Regions from separate parts of the Rhizobium sp. NPDC090279 genome, predicted to be linked through region 1. Evidence: riboswitches for the same ligand, from Rfam matches in the RefSeq annotation. Region 1 holds a riboswitch; each other region holds the start of a gene.
What was found. Region 1 has a riboswitch for cobalamin ahead of nrdH (glutaredoxin-like protein NrdH). Riboswitches for the same ligand answer to the same signal wherever they lie in the genome.
Positions count from the first base shown of each region.

Region 2: another riboswitch for cobalamin. It lies ahead of ACIQWP_RS12040 (DUF1636 family protein); the one in region 1 lies ahead of nrdH (glutaredoxin-like protein NrdH).
Region 3: another riboswitch for cobalamin. It lies ahead of ACIQWP_RS24350 (SRPBCC family protein); the one in region 1 lies ahead of nrdH (glutaredoxin-like protein NrdH).
Region 4: another riboswitch for cobalamin. It lies ahead of metE (5-methyltetrahydropteroyltriglutamate--homocysteine S-methyltransferase); the one in region 1 lies ahead of nrdH (glutaredoxin-like protein NrdH).

Region 1 covers NZ_JBIVYI010000006.1:402,385-405,589, reverse strand. Annotated here, with positions in the region: gene ACIQWP_RS17625 (hypothetical protein) at 1-1,065, opposite strand, end outside; cobalamin riboswitch at 1,227-1,445, shown strand; gene nrdH (glutaredoxin-like protein NrdH) at 1,694-1,915, shown strand; gene nrdI (class Ib ribonucleoside-diphosphate reductase assembly flavoprotein NrdI) at 1,927-2,322, shown strand; gene nrdE (class 1b ribonucleoside-diphosphate reductase subunit alpha) at 2,310-3,205, shown strand, end outside.
Region 2 covers NZ_JBIVYI010000004.1:281,310-284,514, forward strand. Annotated here, with positions in the region: gene ACIQWP_RS12030 (ABC transporter substrate-binding protein) at 1-81, opposite strand, end outside; gene ACIQWP_RS12035 (ABC transporter ATP-binding protein) at 102-881, opposite strand; gene ACIQWP_RS12040 (DUF1636 family protein) at 891-1,304, opposite strand; cobalamin riboswitch at 1,412-1,629, opposite strand; gene ACIQWP_RS12045 (FAD/NAD(P)-binding protein) at 1,826-3,205, opposite strand, start outside.
Region 3 covers NZ_JBIVYI010000010.1:90,773-93,977, forward strand. Annotated here, with positions in the region: gene ACIQWP_RS24345 (2Fe-2S iron-sulfur cluster-binding protein) at 1-398, opposite strand, end outside; gene ACIQWP_RS24350 (SRPBCC family protein) at 401-1,645, opposite strand; cobalamin riboswitch at 1,742-1,947, opposite strand; gene ACIQWP_RS24355 (ACT domain-containing protein) at 2,147-2,578, opposite strand; gene ACIQWP_RS24360 (DUF6656 family protein) at 2,680-3,205, shown strand, end outside.
Region 4 covers NZ_JBIVYI010000001.1:255,455-258,659, reverse strand. Annotated here, with positions in the region: gene ACIQWP_RS01190 (ABC transporter ATP-binding protein) at 1-724, shown strand, start outside; gene ACIQWP_RS01185 (class I SAM-dependent methyltransferase) at 729-1,508, shown strand; cobalamin riboswitch at 1,563-1,778, shown strand; gene metE (5-methyltetrahydropteroyltriglutamate--homocysteine S-methyltransferase) at 1,871-3,205, shown strand, end outside.

The DNA.
Region 1 (3,205 bases):
CCAGTGACCGTCCTTGCTGTAGGGTTCGGTAATGGTCTCTGACTTCGCGATCTCGCCTTTCACGACGTCGAGAAGATGAAGATTGCCGTCCTCGGTAAGAATATAGGCATGTTGCGGTCTTGCCGGATCGAGGGTGAAGTCGATGCGTCGCGTCGGCAATTCGATCAGCTTGTAGGGTTCGGCGGTGTTGTCGGGATCAATCAGCGCGACGCTCTGTTCGCCGTAATTGCCAAGGAAGAATTGCATCGACGTGCCGCCGAGCAACGTCGAGACCTTGCCCTTGGGCAGGGACGAGCCATAGGCGAGCATCTCGATCTTCGGGCCGTCGACACCGCCGGGACGGGCGATCAGGACGCCTTCTTCGCAGCCAAAGGCAACGAGGCGAGCAGATGTCGCTTCGCCGTGCAGGCCGGTGCAACGCGCGACCTCGCCGACTTGCTGCCCCTTTCGGTCCAGCACGCGCAGGCCGAGGCGCGGCGGCAACTCGCCGTCCTTGATGGGAGCCTCCATGTTCGGCACCGACACGAGAAGATGGTTACCCATCGGTACGGCAACGCCATGATGGGCAGCGATCGTCTTGAATTCATGGATGTCGGGGTTGCCTCCTGCAAGGGCACTCTCGGACAGGAGGTCGAATTTGTCGTCCCGGTCGTAGAAGATCGCGACATCATTGCCGTGTGTCACCACGTGCCCCGGCTTTTCGCCCTTGATCGATGTCGAAAGCAGCTTTGGCTCGGAAAGCTCAATGTCGCGGTGTTCTCCGTGATCGGAGAGAGATACGCCGGTCGCAATGGCATGGACCACATTCTTTTCGCCCTGCACGGCAAAGACTGTTCGGCCGGATTGGCTGAGCGACAGCGCGGCATGGCCGTCAACCTCGAACCGGCCGATTTCCTTGCCGCTTATTGCATCGATCGCGCGGACGATCGGCAGGCTGTGATCGGCGACGAAGAGGCGCCAGCTTTCCATCTCGTTTTCGTCTTCCGCGAAAGATGGAAATGGAAGCAGCAAGGCGCAAGCCAGCGATGAGGCCGCAAGGAGGGTACCAGAACTTGTACGAGGCATGGAAAATCCTTTATGTAATAACATTACATAAGTAGCGTAATATTATAACACGGCGCCTGTCCAGCCCCGGTGTGCGGGCGTCAGGCGAGGTTGTCCGAACTTATCAACATCGAAATTCGCTTGATGCTATCGGAGCAGTTGACGTAATCTTAACCGAAGATACTATATATAGTGTTCGAGGTTCTTCTGATTCGCAAGGATTAGAGGCTAAGATGGGAATCCGGTCGGCGAGCATGATGATTGCCAAGCCGGAGCTGCCCCCGCAACTGTGAGTGGTGAGCATTCGTTTGATGAAGTCACTGAGGCCATGTGTCTTGGGAAGGCGAGACGGATGCAATGACCCGCGAGCCAGGAGACCTGCCTTGAGCAATGACGTCCACGGGCGGGGTGTCCGGCTGGCGAGCGATGGTTCATGCGGCATGATCGCCGTCATCGCTTCCTCGAAGACCCCGCATCAATAACTTCGGGGTGAAGTCCATGTTCTTGAGTATCCACAGCCACCCGCGCGAGTGACGGTCGCTTAAGCGTCCGTCTGCCGGCCAGGTTTGCCTCCATTTTTACCCCCGCGAAGCGAGCATCATCCGATGCCCGAACGATTTTCCATGCCAGTCACATACGAGGATATCCAATGAGCATCACCGTCTACAGCAAGCCCGCCTGCGTCCAATGCACCGCCACGACCCGCGCCCTCGATCGCCAAGGCATCGACTACACCATCATCGACGTATCGGCCGATGCGGCGGCCTATGAGCTGGTTCAGGGTCTGGGCTATCGCCAGGTTCCGGTCGTTGTTGCAGGTGAGCAGCATTGGGCCGGTTTCCGCCCTGACATGATCAGCTCTCTCGCCTGAGGAGCAGGGCGGTGGGCGAGATCGTCTATTTCTCCAGCAGATCCGAGAACACCCATCGCTTCGTTACCAAGCTTGCCTTGTCGGCCGCTCGCATTCCTCTCAACGCCGGAGAAGAGCTTCGAGTGGCCCGTCCTTACGTTCTCATTGTCCCTACCTATTGTGGTGAAGGCGGCAAGGGTGCCGTGCCTAAGCAGGTGATCCGCTTCCTCAATGATGCGAATAACCGTTCAAACATCCGCGGAGTGATCGCCGCGGGCAACAGCAACTTCGGCGCGACCTTCGGTATCGCCGGCGACATCGTCTCCTCCAAATGCCAGGTACCGTACCTTTATCGGTTCGAGCTTCTGGGCACAGACGATGATGTCGTGAATGTCAGACACGGATTGGAACGATTTTGGACACGCTAACGCTCGACCGGCCAGCGAAGGCCACGGAAACGGCATTGGACTATCATGCCCTCAACGCCATGCTGAATCTCTACGACGAGCAGGGACAGATCCAGCTCGACAAGGACCGTATGGCGGCCAAGCAATATTTCCTCCAGCACGTCAACCAGAATACGGTTTTCTTCCATAATCTGCGGGAGAAGCTCGATTACCTGGTGACGGAGGGCTATTACGAGCAGGAGGTACTGGACTATTATTCCTTCAATTTCGTGCGCGATCTCTTCGATCATGCCTATGCGAAGAAGTTCCGTTTTCCGACCTTCCTCGGCGCCTTCAAATATTACACCAGCTACACGCTGAAGACCTTCGACGGTAAGCGCTATCTGGAGCGCTACGAGGATCGCATCTGCATGGTGGCGATGACGCTGGCGCGCGGCAACGAGCAGCTTGCGCGCGATCTGGTCGACGAGATCATCTCCGGCCGTTTCCAGCCGGCAACGCCGACCTTCCTCAACGCCGGCAAAAAGCAGCGCGGCGAGCTGGTCTCCTGTTTCCTGCTTCGGGTCGAAGACAATATGGAATCGATCGGCCGGGCCATCAATTCCGCGCTGCAGCTGTCTAAGCGTGGTGGCGGCGTGGCCTTGTCGCTCACCAATATCCGCGAGGCCGGCGCGCCGATCAAGCACATCGAAAACCAGTCGTCGGGCATCATTCCTGTGATGAAGCTCTTGGAGGATTCCTTCTCCTACGCCAATCAGCTTGGCGCAAGACAGGGTGCCGGCGCTGTTTATCTCAACGCGCATCATCCCGACATCATGCGCTTCCTCGATACCAAGCGCGAAAATGCCGACGAAAAGATCCGGATCAAGACGCTGTCGCTCGGTGTCGTCATTCCCGACATCAC
Region 2 (3,205 bases), on a different contig from region 1:
GACAGGCTCGGCGAACGCCGTCCCCACAAGCACGCTTCCGACGAAAAAGACTGCGGCAGATAAAGATAGGCGAGAGAACATGAATAACTCCAATGGTCGTATTATCGAAGAGAGAAGGAAAATCGTTGCGGGCCGCTGTCGGTGCGATGCAGGCGCGCGCCGACACGGAAAGCGCTTGATACGTGCTCCACGGTCAGGACTTCAGACGGCTCGCCGTGACCAGTCAGCCTTCCGCAATCCATGACGGCAATCTGGGTTGCAAAGTCCGCGGCGAGGTTGATGTCATGCAGCGTCGTGATGATCGTCGGACCCAGCCCTTTCAGAAGCTCGAGTATCTCGAGCTGGTGCCGGATATCGAGGTGATTGGTCGGCTCGTCCAGAATGATGAGCTCCGGCTCCTGCGCCAATGCGCGGGCGATCAGCGTCCGCTGTTTTTCGCCGCCGGAGAGCGACGCGAACTGCCTTAGCGCCAGAGGCTCCAGCTCCAGCCGCGCAAGTGCCCTGGAGGTCACCTCATGATCGCGATCGCTCCAGCGGGCCATGCCCTTGCGATGCGGAATACGCCCCATCAGCACCACGTCACGCACGCTGAAGGGAAAACTATCGGGCGTTTCCTGCGGCACGACTGCAATGCGCTGCGCCGCCTCCCGCGGACCGATGGACCAAAGATCGATGCCATCGATGCGCACCGTACCTCGCTGCGGCTTGAGACCGCGATAGAGGCAGCGCAGCAAGGTCGATTTACCCGCCCCGTTCGGCCCGATGATGGCCAGCCGGGTGCCAGCTTCGACGGATAGCGTTATGCCGCTGATGATCGGCATGCCCTTCTGCGGCCCCCAGGTGACGCCATCGGCATCCAACCGCGCGCTTCGTTCGGACATCGTGGCCTCCTAGTGCAACGGCAGCGGCTGATATTCGGCCGAAACGATGGCCGCCGGAATGCGCGCCAGCGTCTTGCCACCAAGCGCGCTCGGACGCTCCCCTTCGCGCGTCAGTCCATCGGGGCGATCCTGATACAGCTGCGCGAAAGAGACGAGCGCTCCGATATCGGCCGCATCCTCGATGTCACCGAAGAGGTACGTCGCTTTTGCCGTCGCCTGGAAGGAGACCGTGCAGGGCCGCTCGCAGCCTGCCATGCAGACGCTGCCCTCAAGGCTGAAATCGTCGGAAAGCGCAGCCCCGGCCTGGGAAATGGCCGCTTGCAGATGCTTCAAAAGATCGAGGCCGGGCCGGCACGGCTTGCCGATATGTCGGCAATTCGTGCACACGGTGATCCGGTGCGTCGCCTCTTTTGCTTTGTCCATGAAATGCCTCCCGGAGATTTCGCCGGAGGCACAGTCAAGATAGGGCCAATGGGCGCAACGGCGCCCTCGCCCAACCACTGATTTTCCATCGGAACACCCCGTCCGTTGCGGTTGATATCGTCGATGGCAGGTCTCCTGGCTCGCGGGTCACAACCCGTTCGCGCCTTCCCGGCATAAAGCCAGTGGCATACTGCGAACGCGCTCTCCGCTTACAGTTGCGGGGGCAGCCACGGTTTTGGCCCCTGATGGGTAATCCGCACCGTGTTCCCTTTTCAGCCGCCATCAGGATTGATCCGTAGGCGGCACCATCGAGGGTATTCATCTCATAGAAAGCTGATACGGGCAACGGCGATGTCATGGGTGATTTCGTTTGTTCATGGTTCAACGTCTGCATGGCATTTTAGTTACGTTATTACATTACATAACGCAAGCCGCAATTCCTCCTTGGCCCAACCCCGTCCGTTGGGACGGAAGTACGCGCACCGCTACCTTGATCGTAAACAGTAGAAACTGCGCGGTTGCTACACCGCCTTGCACTGCGGATGGAAACGCTCCGCGACGCTCTCGCCCGCCGCATAGGCCTGCGTCACGATCTCCGGCACCAGATCAATATCCGGAAGGCTGCCAAGCCCCAGAGGACCGATGGCAAAGAGCCCCTCCGTCGTGCGGCCATTGACCTCGAGTGCGCCTGTCGCATCGACGGCGAGGCCGAGGCCAAGCTCGTCCGGAACAGCAAGACCGGCGTCGATGAGGCTCCGCAGCAAGGGCGCGTTCAGATCGGGTGCCTGGCATCGACAGTCGATCACATCGTCCGCATAAAGCTGCTCGGGTTCCTGTTGGCCCGCGGGCCTCAAAATCAGCCCCGTCGGCGTCCGCCGGATGAAATGGCCGCGCCGCAGCAGAGTGTTGCCCTCGGCCATCTCTTGATTCAGGCGAAGATGCAGGGCTTCGGGCAGCCGGTTGCGATGGCTGTCGTAGAGTGCGCGCAGATGACGGTTGAACTGCTGCTTCTGCCCGGCTGGCAAGGATCGCCACAGCGATCGTGCATGCTTGCGCAAACCGTTCATGACGGACTGCCAGCTCTGGCCGTTCGCCTCCGCCTCCCCGCAGGCCTTGCGGATGAAACGAACGATTTCGCTGAGCTTGCCCGGCATCTCGTCGGCGGGAAAGACCGGATCGGCATTGTTGCGCGTGTGGCTCTGCGGCAGGAAGCCTCGCCGGGAAACGATGGTGATCTGCCCGGTATAACCGTTCTCACGCATCTGCAGCAGCCGGTCCACGACCCGCAGCCCGCTTCCGAGCAGGATCGTGTGCGGTCGTGACACCAGGCGGCGCGCCCGCACGGCCGTCGGAACGGTTGCGAGATCGCTGGCCTGGAATTGCTGATCGGCAATACCATAGCCGGTCGCCAGCACCACCATGTCGAAGGGCGAATTGGCGCCGCCATCGCTTTCCACCATGAAGCGACCGCCACGTACGCGGCGAAGCCCGAAGACCGTCTCGCTGCTGACCTGTACCGCCACATCGCGCCGTGAAGAGAAGGCTTCCGAAAAACGCTGATAGACATAATCGCTGAAAATGCTCTTCGGCACGAAGATCTGCAAGAATCCCGGTATGGCCGCGGGAACGGCACTGCGGAAAGGCGCGTTGCCGCTGAGCCATTGATTGAAATCGTCGGGATCGCCGGCGGAGACGGAAAGATCGCGAACGCGGCTGTTGAGGATCTCGCTGCTGTGCCCTGAGGCAAGCGCCTGACCGCCGCTGACGCTGGAATTGGGATCGAAAAGCTGCAGATGGAACGGAAAACGCACCGTCTTCATCAGGGCGATCGCCATCATCATGCCGGAAAAGCCACGCCCGATCACGGCGATGCGCGGCATCGCATAAGGCTGCGTCGCGTT
Region 3 (3,205 bases), on a different contig from region 1:
ACGAAAAGGTACTTCTCTCCCGGATGGCGAATATGGCTGAAATCACCGAGCGGGCCGAAAGCCTTGATGCGCATGCCCGGCTTGAGGTTCTCGAACATCCAGCGCGTGCCGATGCTGTCCTTCTGCGCCTTGACCGTCACGGCGACCGAGAAGGGCCGCGACGGCGTCGAGGACAGCGTATAGGTACGCATGACCGGCTCCGAAGCCGTCGGCAGCTCAAGCGTCACGAACTGGCCCGGCAGGTAGCGGAACCAATTGTCCTTGTCGGACCCGAATGTGAAGGTCATCACATCGGGCGCTTCGGGCGTGACCGAGAGGCATTCAAGCAGATGCTGCCTGTCGCTCCAGGGCTGCATCTGGTCGAGGTGTCTATGACGGAGGGAGACGGCCATGTTCATACTCAGGCAACCGCCGACAGCTTGGCCTGGTCGCCCTGCAGCCGGTTGATCATGAAAGTCGTGTACCATTCGACGAACTGCATGACGCCGCCTTCATGGATCTCCGAATAGGGACCGGGCTCATAGGCCGGTGAGCGGATGCCGAAGGCATTTTCCTCGACGATACGGCGGTCCTGGTCGTTGGTTTCGGTCCAGACGTGGGTCAGCTCTTCCAGATCGTAGTCGACGCCTTCGACGGCATCCTTGTGAACGAGCCACTTCGTGGTGACGGCCGTTTCCTCGGCGCTGATCGGCAGAACACGGAAGGAAATCGCGTGGTCGCCGAGCATGTGGTTCCACGTCGTCGGATAATGGAACAGCAGCATCGTGCCGATGCCGTTGATCGTTACATCGGACGAGAGCGGCCGCTTGACGGCATTCTGGCCGGACATGGTGTAGCTTTCCGCGCCTTCGATCAGCGGCATGCGCGTCGCACGGAACTGGCCGTCCGGAGAAAGCTTGAATTCGCTCGGCAGGCCTGCGGCCTCGCAACGTGCCCAGTGCTCGGTGATGACCGGGTCGCTCATGGCGCCCTGCACGCCGCTGACGGTCGGGGCTTCCGGGAAGGTGCGGCAAAGCTCGGGATGATTGGCCGCGCAGTGGTAGCACTCGCGATTGTTTTCCCAGACCAGCTTCCAGTTGCCCTTCTCGATGATGGTGCTCTGGAAGGCGATCTTGGCCTCGCTGATGCGATGCGGCGCCATATAGGGCTCGACCGTCGCGCGCAGCGGGGCGAAATCCGGAGCGTTCTGTGCAAGGCAGATGAAGATGTAGCCGCCGACGCTTTCACAATGAACCGGTTTCAGCCCGTGCTGGCTCTTGTCGAAATCCTCCGCCATCTGCCGGGCGAAGAGCAGCGAGCCGTCAAGTTCGTAGGTCCACTGGTGATAGGGGCAGACGAGCTTTGCCGAGGAGCCGCGCTCGGTGTTGCAAACACGCGAGCCGCGATGGCGACAGCTATTATGGAACGCGCGGATGACCTGGTCGCGGCCGCGGACGATGACGACGGGATAATCGCCGATCTGGACGGTGAAGTAATTGCCCGCGCGCGGCACTTCGCAATCATGGCCGATGAACAGCCAATCGCGATAGTAGATCGTCTCCATATCGAGCTTGAAATAATCCGGGTCGGTATAGAATGGTTGCTCCAGGCTCAAGCCTGTCCGGTGGTTCTTCAATTGCCGCAGAACTTTGCTGCCGATATCCATTTGCCTATCCTTGCACAATACCGGAAGACGAGCAGAGGACATGCAAGGCCGGTGGGAACGGCCGAAAGCAATGCCCCGACCGCCCGCCGCGGTCAGTAAACCATATGTGCCCAAGGCTGGTTTCCGGGCTCTGGAGCGGCCCTGTTTCCGGGACCCCATGGCACCTTCCCAGGCCGACCAGACCCAGTGGCTTTATCCGCCATGCCTCACTCCACCACCGTTGCGGGGGCAGCGCCGGATTTTGACCGGCTTCCCAATTCTCCATCTCCCTAGCAGACGGCACCTTGAGATTGATAACATCATAGCGCTCGGCCGCATCAGCCGCTGCGCTACAATGCGACATCGGCTTCGAAATTGACGACAGGCAAAACAGGGCGCCGACACGGTCGTCTTTACAAACAATATAGAAAAGCAATTCAATTGCTTATGTTCCGGCGCCAGCAATGAAAGCGATGCTCCGTCCGACCCTCGCCGATGACGCTTTATTCTGATTGCGACGGATCAGCTGGCAGAGGGTGACGAAACAGACGATTGGGCGGACGAAAGGGCTTGCAGAGCGGCCATCGCGCGACCGGCATCGAGGGCCGGGACGAAGATGTGGTCATGATAGAAGGCCGCGACGACATTGGCGCTGATACCCTCGTTTCCCAAAGCCGTTGCGAAGGCTGCGGTCAGACCTACGGCCTCGAGAGAAGAGTGAACCTCAAGCGTGATCATGCGCATGGCGGGAGCGACCGGAAGCCCCGCCTTTCGGGCCACTTCCAGCGGCAGGATCAGCGTCACACCTTCTCTTTCGCGAAAGAGCCCGATCGGTTCCAGATGGATGTAATCGGCCAGTGCCGACGCCGGAACGCTGCAATAGACAAATTCGCCCTCGGCGAGATTCGGCTTCATGGCGGACAGGAGCTGTTTGAGATCGATAATTCCCGACATGTTTCTCAGTCTTCCCCAGGGTTCGGCATCCAAACGGTTAAGCCCGGCTCAAGCTATTCGATCTATCATGCCGCCCAGAGACTGATATAGCGAGATCCGGCATGGCCAAACTCAGATATTTCGACGCTGGGAAGCCCGCCGAGCCCGAACCGACGCCACCGGTATCGACGACGGGCTACAGCGAATTCCTGCGCACGGGCCGCATCAACCGCAACAGGTCGCATTGGCTTGCCGAGGAGCGGGAATATCTCAGTCACGAGCACGTGGCCGAGCGCACGGCGCTGAAGCTCAGGGATGCCGGCGAAAAGACCCATGACAGGCTCAACAGCTTCCACAAATCGATCCGCTTCCCGAAGCTCATCTTCCATCACACGCTGAAGGACACGCCGCATCTCGGCTATTGCCACGTGACAGCCGCGCGGACGCAGTTCGCGCACTATGAGGACGTGAACTGGGCCTTCTATATCGCCAACTTCTTTGCCCGCATCGGTCAGGAAGAGAACTTCTTCGAAGACATCAGCCTCAAATATTCACGGATGTATTTCGCCGTCGCCATCCATCCGGACAAGGCGGCGGAAGACAAGAAGCTGACGATCAATCGCGACATCAGGGGCAACGGCGTGTTGT
Region 4 (3,205 bases), on a different contig from region 1:
TACTCTGATCGTCAACGGTGTCAGCCTGGCGGTGGAAAAGGGCAAGGTCCTTGGCCTTCTCGGGCCGAACGGTTCCGGGAAATCCAGCCTGCTGCGGCTGATCTGCCGGTTGAGGAAGGTCAGAAGCGGCGTCATCCGGCTTGGCGGCAGCGATATCACCTCCATCTCGCGTGGCGATATCGCTCGCCGCATCGCGCTTGTCGAACAGCAGGCGACGACCGATACCCAGGTGACCGTGATGGATGTCGTGCGTCTCGGCCGCACGCCGCATCGCGGTCCGCTGTCAGCCTGGAGCGCTCACGACGATACGGCGGTTTCGGATGCGCTTGCGCGCGTCGGCATGCAGGGTCGTGCCGGGCAGCTGTGGCAGACCCTTTCCGGTGGCGAGCGGCAGCGCGTCCATATCGCGAGAGCTCTTGCCCAGACCCCGAGCGAACTGCTGCTCGATGAGCCGACGAACCATCTCGATATCCAGCATCAGCTCGATATTCTCGGCCTGGTCTCCAAGCTCGATGTGACCTCGATCGTCGCGCTGCACGATCTCAATCTGGCAGCGATGTTCTGCGACAGCCTTGCCGTGTTGCAGAAGGGCGAGGTTGTCGCGGCCGGGCCGCCGGAAGAGGTATTGACGCAGGAATTGATCGAGCGGGTTTTCGGCGTGCGTGCGCATGTGCAGAAGTCCTCGGTCCATGGCCGCTGCAATATTCAATACATGGCGGGCTGAACCCATGGATGGCGCCAATTTCGATCTCAAGGAAGAGATCCGGGATTATTGGTCGAAGCGCTCCGAGACCTTTGATCTCGCATTCGGCCATAAAATTGCGCCCGGGCCGGAGGCTGACGCCTGGCAGGAGCCGATCCGCGCCGCGCTTGGCCCTCGGCCGAAGCGCGTGCTGGAACTTGCCTGCGGAACAGGGGAGGTAACGCGCCTGATCCACGATCTCGGCCATGAGGTGACTGCACTGGATTTCTCCGAGGCGATGCTTGCCGTCGCACGTAGGAAGCACGCGGGCAAGCCGCGCCTCCGGTTCTTGTTCGCCGATGCCGAACAGACGATGGAGCCGGATGAGACCTATGATGCCATCGTCTGCCGTCATCTGGTCTGGACGCTGACGCGGCCGGAGGAAACTCTCAAGGAATGGTTTCGGCTGCTGAAGCCCGGCGGGCGCCTGGTGATCTTCGATGGCGATTGGGCAAAGCCGAAGCCGGGCGGCCAGATCGCGACACGGTTGATCGCGCTGATCGACCGTTTGATTGGCGCAGACAAGAACTATGACGGAGCTCTCAGCAGCCGCCACGCGCGCATCATGGAAGCGCTGCCTTTCGGCGCCGGATTGCGCGCGGATGCGCTGGCCCCGCTTCTAAAGGCTGCCGGCTTTGCCGACATTCAGTTGCAATCGCATGCGCCCATCGCGAAAGCGCAGCGGAAGAATGCGAATTTGAGAAACAAGCTGCGGACCTTCGTCTATCGCCGCTTCATCCTCGTCTGCTCGCGCTTATTGACCTAATCAAATAAACATATAAAGATTTGTTTATATCTATTGACTTTGCCGCGCCATTGGTGAGAATTCACCCGTCATGGTTCTCTGGGATGGTTTGACCGTCTCAGGGCTAAGAGGGAATACGGTGCGCCGACATGTCGGCTATGCCGGAGCTGCCCCCGCAACTGTAAGCGGCGAGCCACTGTCCATAATGTCACTGAGGCGATGAGCCTTGGGAAGACGGACAGAGGCGCCGACCCGCAAGCCAGGAGACCTGCCAGGACAAAATAACGTCCACGGGCGGGGTGTCCCGGTGGTTGCTGCGACGGTCTTGAAGGACCGTTTTCGCACGCGTCCGCTTTACCCATGCCCCCACAAACCAATGGGGTATGACAGTGTCACAGAACAGCATTCCAGTTGCATCGCTCGGCTTTCCAAGGATCGGCCGCCACCGCGAACTCAAGTTCGCGCTCGAAGGCTTTTGGTCCGGAAAAATCCCTGAAAACGAGCTCATCGAAACGGCCAGGAGGCTCCGGGCCGAAAACTGGTCGCTCCAGCGCGACAAGGGGATCACGCGCATCCCTTCCAACGACTTCTCCTTCTATGATCACGTGCTCGATACGGCCGTGATGGTCGGCGCGGTTCCGTCCGTCTACGGCTGGAAGGGCGGGGATGTCTCGCTGTCGGCCTATTTCGCCATGGCGCGCGGCAGCCAGGGCGACGGCCACGCCGATTGCGGCCATGTGCATCAAGGCCACGGCGTCCCGGCGCTTGAGATGACCAAGTGGTTCGACACGAACTATCACTACATGGTGCCGGAAGTCTCCGAGGATCAGGAATTCAGCCTGACGTCGCAGAAGCCGGTCGACCATTTCCTGGAGGCAAAGGCGCTCGGCATCCACACGCGTCCGATCATCCTCGGTCCCGTCACCTTCCTAAAGCTCGCCAAGGCTCGCCCGGCAACCTTCAAGCCGCTGGACCTGCTGGCGAAACTCCTTCCTGTTTACGCGGAATTGCTGCGTCGTCTCGCCGCTGCCGGCGCCGATTGGGTTGAGATCGATGAGCCGATCGCCGTCCTCGATTTGACCGAGGGCGAGCGTCATGCCTTCTCCGTTGCCTATAAGGTGCTGACGAAGGCCGTGCCGGGCCTGAAGATCATGCTAGCGACCTATTTCGGCGGTCTTTCGGGCAATCTTGCCGCCGTTGCCGACCTGCCGGTCGCCGGTCTGCATGTCGATCTGGTCCGGGCTCCGGAGCAGCTCGACGATGTTTCGAAAGCCGTCCGCAAGGGGCAGGTCCTGTCGCTTGGCGTCATTGATGGGCGCAATATCTGGAGGGCGGATCTTGCCTCGATCATCAACCGACTGCAGCCGATCGTCACTGCCCGCGGTATCGAGGGCGTCGAAGTGGCGCCGTCGTGCTCGCTGCTGCATGTTCCGATCGATCTCGAGCTTGAGACGGCTCTCGATGCCGATCTGACGAGCTGGCTGGCATTCGCTACCCAGAAGCTTTCCGAGCTTTCGGTGCTGGGTCGTGGCCTTGCCGAAGGAAAAGCTGCTGTATCGGCCGAGGTCGAGGCAGCATCGAAGGCTATCGCCGCCCGCGCCGCTTCTCCGAAGGTCACCGATCCGCTGGTGCAGGGCCGCATCGCGGGCATCGATGCCGGCATGAAACGGCGTAACAGCGCCTTTGCGGAGCGTCGTGCGCTTCAGGCCGGTGCCATC